Regions from separate parts of the Streptomyces sp. NBC_01294 genome, predicted to be linked through region 2. Evidence: riboswitches for the same ligand, from Rfam matches in the RefSeq annotation. Region 2 holds a riboswitch; the other holds the start of a gene.
The links. Region 2 has a riboswitch for cyclic di-AMP ahead of OG534_RS22035 (transglycosylase family protein). Riboswitches for the same ligand answer to the same signal wherever they lie in the genome.
Positions count from the first base shown of each region.

Region 1 (3,286 bases), 3.7 Mb from region 2:
CGCCCCGCCCGGATTCCTGCTCGCCGCGCAGGAAATGCTGCACCGGAACAAGGCGCTGCTGATCGCGGACGAGGTGCAGACCGGCCTGGGGCGAACCGGCGACTTCTACGCGTACCAGCACGAGCCGGGAGTGGAGCCGGACCTCGTGTGCGTGGCCAAGGCGCTGTCGGGCGGCTACGTGCCGGTCGGCGCGACCCTGGGCAAGGACTGGATCTTCAAGAAGGTCTACTCGTCGATGGACCGGGTGCTCGTGCACTCCGCGAGCTTCGGGTCCAACGCGCAGGCGATGGCGGCCGGGCTGGCCGTCCTGTCGGTCATGGACGACGAGGGGCTCGTGGCCCGGGCCCGGGCGATGGGCGACCTGCTGCGCGGGCGGCTCGCGGCCCTGGTGGACGAGTACGAGCTGCTGCACGAGGTGCGCGGGCGCGGCCTGATGATCGGCATCGAGTTCGGCCGGCCCTCCTCGCTGGGGCTGCGCAGCCGGTGGACCGTGCTGCAGGCGGCCCGCAAGGGGCTCTTCGCGCAGATGGTCGTGGTGCCGCTGCTCCAGAAGCACCGGATCCTCACCCAGGTCTCCGGGGACCATCTGGAAGTCATCAAGCTGATTCCGCCGCTGGTCGTGGACGAGGCGGACGTGGACCGGTTCGTCGGCGCCTTCCGCGAGGTCATGGACGAGGCGCACGGCGGGTCCGGGCTGATGTGGGACTTCGGCAGGACGCTGGTGAAGCAGGCCGTCGCCCAGCGCTGACGGCCCGCTCCGGGCGGACTAGGACAGGAGCCGGTCCCGCAGCCGGTCGAGGGTCTCGGGCTCCAGCCCGAGGCCCTCCGCCAGATAGCGGTCCACGCCGCCCCAGAGGGTGTCGATGGTGTCGAAGGCCGCGAGCAGGTACTCGGCGCGGGCGTCGAAGAGCGGCGCGAGCAGCTCCATCACCTCGGGGGAGCGGGCCTCGGCCGACTCGCCGCTGCGGCGGACCCGGTAGCGGCGGTGCGGGGCGTTCGACTCCAGGTAGTCCGTCACGATCGCCTCGCGCTCGACCCCCAGAGCGAGCAGGGTGACGGCGATCGAGAGGCCAGCCCGGTCCTTGCCGGCCGCGCAGTGCATGAGGGCGGGGACGCTGTCCTGCGCCAGGGCGTGCACGACCCGGCTGTGCTCGGCGGTGCGCTGCTCGATGATCCCGCGGTAGGAGTTCGCCATCCGGGCCGCGGCCTTGCCGTCGCCCAGGATCGAGCGCAGCTGTTCGAGGTCCCCCTCGCGGACGAGCCTCCAGAACTCCCGGCCGTCGGCCGGGTCCGAGAGCGGGATGTTCACGTTCCGTACGCCGGGCAGCTCGACGTCCGGGCCCTCCAGCGCGTGGTCGGCGCCGTTGCGGAAATCGAAGATGGTGTGGAGGCCGAGCGAACCGAGAAATTCTGCATCGGTTTCGGTGGCATGTGCTAGATGTCCGCTTCGGAACAGTCGTCCCGTCTTGACCCTTCGTCCATCAGAAGTCGGCAATCCGCCCACATCGCGGAAATTGCGCACTCCGGTCAGCTCCGGCTCCTGTATCTGCTGGGTCACGGGGACTCCTTCGTATCACGTTGAGACTTCTGTCCGAATTGAGCTGTTTGACGCCAACTTGCCATATCCGGAGGCGAGATCGGGGGCGTCCCCGTGAGCCAGATCATACGGTGACCGTGAGTGCCTGATCACGAAAGCCGAATCGCCCGGTCGCAGGGGCTGTTGCCGGTGGGGAATGGACGCAGGGTGACGTAAATTCCGTCGTTCCCTCACCCCTGTTATTCCGTCAGGGAATTCATGGCTTGTTACCCGCGGTCCCCAGGGATTACCTTCGCGATCGATCCGGGTGGACCGCCTAATCCTGCCGCCTCCCGGGAAACCGCACTCGACCATTTCGCGCGGCAGGAGCGGGGGAACCAGGTAAGCCGCTGTCCCGGAGATCTTTTCGACGGGATCGCTCGGGGTGCAGCCGTACATGCCTCGTACATGTACAGCCGGACATCTCCAGTCCGAACCCGACAGCTCACCTCGCAGGCGCCGGAGAGGAATTCGACATGCCTGCAAAGGGTAAGCACCGCCGTCCCAAGTCCCTTTCCCTTTCTCGCGGTATCGCCTTCGCCGGCACCGGCGGCGCGGCCCTCGCGCTGCCGCTGATGGGCGCCGCCGGCGCCCAGGCGGCCGGGGCCCCGGCCGCCGCGACCGCGGTGGCTCCCGCGGTGGCCCCGCAGGTTCCGGCCTCGCTGAAGGCGGCGCCCGTCGCCGCCGTGCAGGCCGCGCCGGCCGTCTACACGGTCCTGCCGGGCGACTGCCTCTCCAAGATCGCCGAAGAGCGCAACCTGTCCGGCGGCTGGGAGGACCTGTACGCCGACAACCGCGAGGCGGTCGGCACCGACCCGTCGCTGATCCACCCGGGTCTGAAGCTGACCCTCGGTGGCCGGGGCCAGGCGGCTCCGGTCGAGGCCGCCCCCGAGGCCGCGCCGCGGCCGGCCCCGAAGGCCGCGGCGGAGCAGGCTCCGGAGCAGGCCGAGCAGGCCGCCCCGGCGCAGCCGGAGTCCGCCCCCGAGGCGCCCGCCGAGCAGCAGTCGGCCTCCGGCTTCGTGGCCCCGCTGGGCGGCGGCATCTCCACGAACTACAAGGTCGCGGGCAGCATGTGGTCCTCCGGCTACCACACCGGAGTCGACTTCATCGCGCGCGCCGGCACCACGGTCAAGGCCGTCGGCGCGGGCACCGTCGTCTCCTCCGGCTGGGCCGGCTCGTACGGCAACGAGGTCGTCATCCAGCACGCGGACGGCAAGTACTCCCAGTACGCCCACCTGTCCTCGCTCGCCGTCTCGGCCGGCCAGAGCGTCACCGCCGGCCAGAGCCTCGGCCTCTCCGGCTCGACCGGCAACTCGACCGGCCCGCACCTCCACTTCGAGATCCGCACGGGCCCGTCGTACGGCTCGGACATCGACCCGGTGAGCTACCTCCGCTCGAAGGGCGTGACCATCTGACGGCACCCGCCGCCGGAGCACGAACACGTGTGAGGCCGGGACCCGAGGGGGGTCCCGGCCTCACGTGTACATATTCCTTATCCCCCGGGTGGTATAGATCACGGCCCGTCAACCCCTCATTACGTTGGCGTAGGTTGGTTACGGGAGTGAAGGATGTCTCCCGTGGCAGCGACGACGACGAAACTCAAGACCATCGGCTCGTACGCGGCGATCGGGGACAGCTTCACCGAGGGCGTGGGGGACCCGGGACCCGGGGAATCATTTCTCGGCTGGGCGGACCGGCTCGCCGTACTCC
Region 1 covers NZ_CP108423.1:1,173,002-1,176,287, reverse strand. The annotation lists gene OG534_RS05485 (aspartate aminotransferase family protein) at 1-748, shown strand, start outside; gene OG534_RS05480 (tyrosine-protein phosphatase) at 767-1,558, opposite strand; cyclic di-AMP (ydaO/yuaA leader) riboswitch at 1,875-2,050, shown strand; gene OG534_RS05475 (LysM peptidoglycan-binding domain-containing M23 family metallopeptidase) at 2,053-2,991, shown strand; gene OG534_RS05470 (SGNH/GDSL hydrolase family protein) at 3,154-3,286, shown strand, end outside.
Region 1: linked by a shared signal. The riboswitch ahead of OG534_RS05475 (LysM peptidoglycan-binding domain-containing M23 family metallopeptidase) and the one ahead of OG534_RS22035 (transglycosylase family protein) in region 2 are both predicted to bind cyclic di-AMP.

Region 2 (3,286 bases):
GGCCGGGGCGCCGGTCTTGATCTGACCGCAGTTCACGGCGACGGCGAGGTCGGCGATGGTGACGTCCTCGGTCTCACCGGAACGGTGCGACATCATGCACTTGAAGCCGTTGCGCTGGGCCATCTCGACGGCGTCCAGGGTCTCGGTCAGCGAACCGATCTGGTTCACCTTCACGAGCAGGGCGTTCGCGGAGCCCTCCTCGATGCCGCGGGCCAGACGCTCCGGGTTGGTGACGAAGAGGTCGTCGCCGACGATCTGGACCTTGGCGCCCAGCTTGTCGGTGAGGGTCTTCCAGCCGGCCCAGTCGTCCTCGTACAGCGGGTCCTCGATGGAGACCATCGGGTACGCGGAGACGAGCTCCTCGTAGTACTCGGTCATCTCGGCGGCCGAGCGGGACTGGCCCTCGAACTCGTACTTGCCGTCCTTGTAGAACTCGGACGCGGCGACGTCGAGCGCGAGCGCGATGTCCTTGCCCGGGACGTAGCCGGCCTGCTTGATGGCCTCGACGATGAGGTCGAGCGCGGCGCGGTTGGACTCCAGGTTCGGGGCGAAGCCGCCCTCGTCACCGAGACCGGTGGACAGGCCCTTGGTGTGCAGGACCTTCTTGAGGGTGTGGTAGACCTCGGCACCCCAGCGCAGCGCCTCGGAGAAGGACTCCGCGCCGATCGGGGCGATCATGAACTCCTGGATGTCCACGTTGGAGTCGGCGTGCGACCCACCGTTGAGGATGTTCATCATCGGAACGGGCAGCAGGTGCGCGTTCGGACCGCCGAGGTAGCGGAAGAGCGGAAGGTCCGAGGCCTCGGACGCGGCGTGCGCGACGGCGAGGGAGACGCCGAGGATGGCGTTGGCGCCGAGCGAGCCCTTGTTGTCGGTGGCGTCCAGGTCGAACATGGCCTGGTCGATCAGGCGCTGCTCGGTGGCGTCGTAGCCGACGAGCTCCGGGCCGATCTGCTCGATGACGGCGAGGACGGCCTTCTCGACACCCTTGCCGAAGTAACGGTTGGGGTCACCGTCACGCAGCTCGATGGCCTCGAATGCACCGGTGGAGGCGCCGGACGGAACTGCAGCACGGCCGGTGCTGCCATCGTCGAGGCCCACCTCGACCTCGACCGTGGGGTTGCCTCGGGAGTCCAGGATTTCCCGGGCTACGACGACGTCGATGGACGGCACGAGCATCTCCTTCTGGGATGTGACGCTGAGTGTGCGGTGGCGTGTCAGGCCGTGGGATGGCCTTGCCGCCTAGAGCCTAACCGGATCCGGGGACTCGACCGGCCGACCGCCCGGCCCCTGGGACGAAAAAGGGACCGAATACCCCTCTTCCGGGACATACGTCTCTTGATCACCGGCCCTCGGCCGGTGGCGCGCACCGCACACACCACCGCCCGGCGCGTGAGGGGAAGACGCGCCGGGCGGTGGGAAACCTGTGCTTCGTGCACATTTCTGCGGCTATGGCCGCAGTGTTCAGCTGAGCTTCAGCTTCTGACCGGGGTAGATCAGGTCGGCGTCCGAGACGATGTCCTTGTTCAGCTCGAAGAGCTTCTCCCAGCCGCCCTTGACGCCGTTGGCCTCGGCGATGGTGCCCAGGGTGTCGCCGGACTTGACCTCGTACGAGCCGTTGCCGGTCTTCGGCGCGACCGGAGCCTCGGCGCGCTCGGAGCGGGTGACCGGCGCCTCGGGGCGCTTGGTCTCCTTCTTCGGCGTGGCCTTGGTCTCGGTCTTCTTCGTCTCGGTCTTCTTGGTCTCGGTCTTCTTCGGCTTGGTCGGCGTCGTGGTGTCGCCGCCACCGGTGGACGAGGAGTTCGACAGACCCTTGCCGCAGTGCGGCCAGGCGCCCTTGCCCTGGACCTTGAGGACCTTCTCCGCGACGGCTATCTGCTGGGCCTTCGAGGCCTGGTTGGCCTGCGGGGCGTACGACTTGCCGCCGAACCCGGCCCACGTGGAGGACGAGAACTGCAGACCGCCGTAGTAGCCGTTGCCCGTGTTGATGGCCCAGTTGCCACCGGACTCGCACTGGGCGACCTTGTCCCACTCCGAGGCGGTGGCGGCGCTGGCGGTGCCCGCGGCCATCAGAGGAGCGGCGACGGCCACACCGGCGACACCGGCGAGCGTGACGATGCGGACGGCCTTGGAACCGCGGCGGTGCTTGCCCTTGCCGGAAAGCAGCATGGAGATTCTCCTCACCGACGCCTACGAGGTGAGCTGTCGGGTTCGGGCGAGTGAGTTGCCCGGCCGTGCGACCTAGCGCACGTCTTAACCCCTAGCCGGTGGCGTGACCGTCTCTCAACGGCCGCTCCCGGCACTTACCTTGGTTCCCCCGCTCCTGCCTTCGGCGCTTGACGCGACGACTGTTCCCTCCGGCCGCCGGCAGGATTCGGCGATGCGGTCGAAGGAGCCCGCGGTGGCGGGCGATTCAGAAGGTAGACAGGTCTCTCCCCGATGTTCAACGAGGAACATCGGGGAGAGAGGGCCCCTACTTGCGCTCTCCTCAAGGACATTTGCGCAGGTGAGGGCGGGGTTTGCGGAAGCCCCCAGGTGGGACACGCCAGTTGACCGAGAGAGACACATGTCTCACTTGCCGAAAACCGACATTCAACTCTTACCGGACGACTGAACTGTCCCTATTACACGGTTAGATCCAGGTTCTGGCCGGGCTTGATCAGATCGGCGTCCTCGCCGATGACCTGCTCGTTGGCCTCGTAGAGACCGTTCCAGCCGCCCTTGACGCCCTTGGCAGACGCGATGGCGGTCAGGCTGTCGCCCTCCTTGACCGTGTAGGTGGGGTTCGGCGCGCCGTCAGTCACGCCGTGCGCCTCGGGGGCGGGAGCACCTCGGTGCTTGCCGCTGCCCTCGGCGGGAGTGGCGCCCGGGGTCGCAGGGGCCGTCGTGTCGACCGGGGGCAGGCCCGGGGTCGCGGGCGGCGTCGCGGGCGAGGTCGGGTCCACCGGGAGGACCGGGACCGTCGGGTCGCCGCCGGGGGTCGCCGGGGGCGTGCCCGGGTCGCCCGGAAGGGTCGGAACCGCGGGCGGCGTCGTCGGGACGTCCGGCGCCGGCATGACGGGCAGTCCGATCGACGGGGCGTCGGGGATCAGGAAGGGGGTGCCGGACGGGCTCGGGACCGCCGGGGTCGGAGCGCCGTAGTCCGTGGAGGGCTTGCCGCCCCCGGTGGTGGGCACGGTGTCGTCGGGGCGCGACGGCGTGGGGCCGAGGGTGCTCTGCCCGCCGGGGAGACCGGGGTCCACCTGTGCGGGGGGACCCTGCCGGTCCAGTCCGGCCGAGGTCGCGC
Region 2 covers NZ_CP108423.1:4,853,974-4,857,259, reverse strand. The annotation lists gene eno (phosphopyruvate hydratase) at 1-1,179, opposite strand, end outside; gene OG534_RS22035 (transglycosylase family protein) at 1,465-2,169, opposite strand; cyclic di-AMP (ydaO/yuaA leader) riboswitch at 2,173-2,345, opposite strand; gene OG534_RS22030 (transglycosylase family protein) at 2,625-3,286, opposite strand, start outside.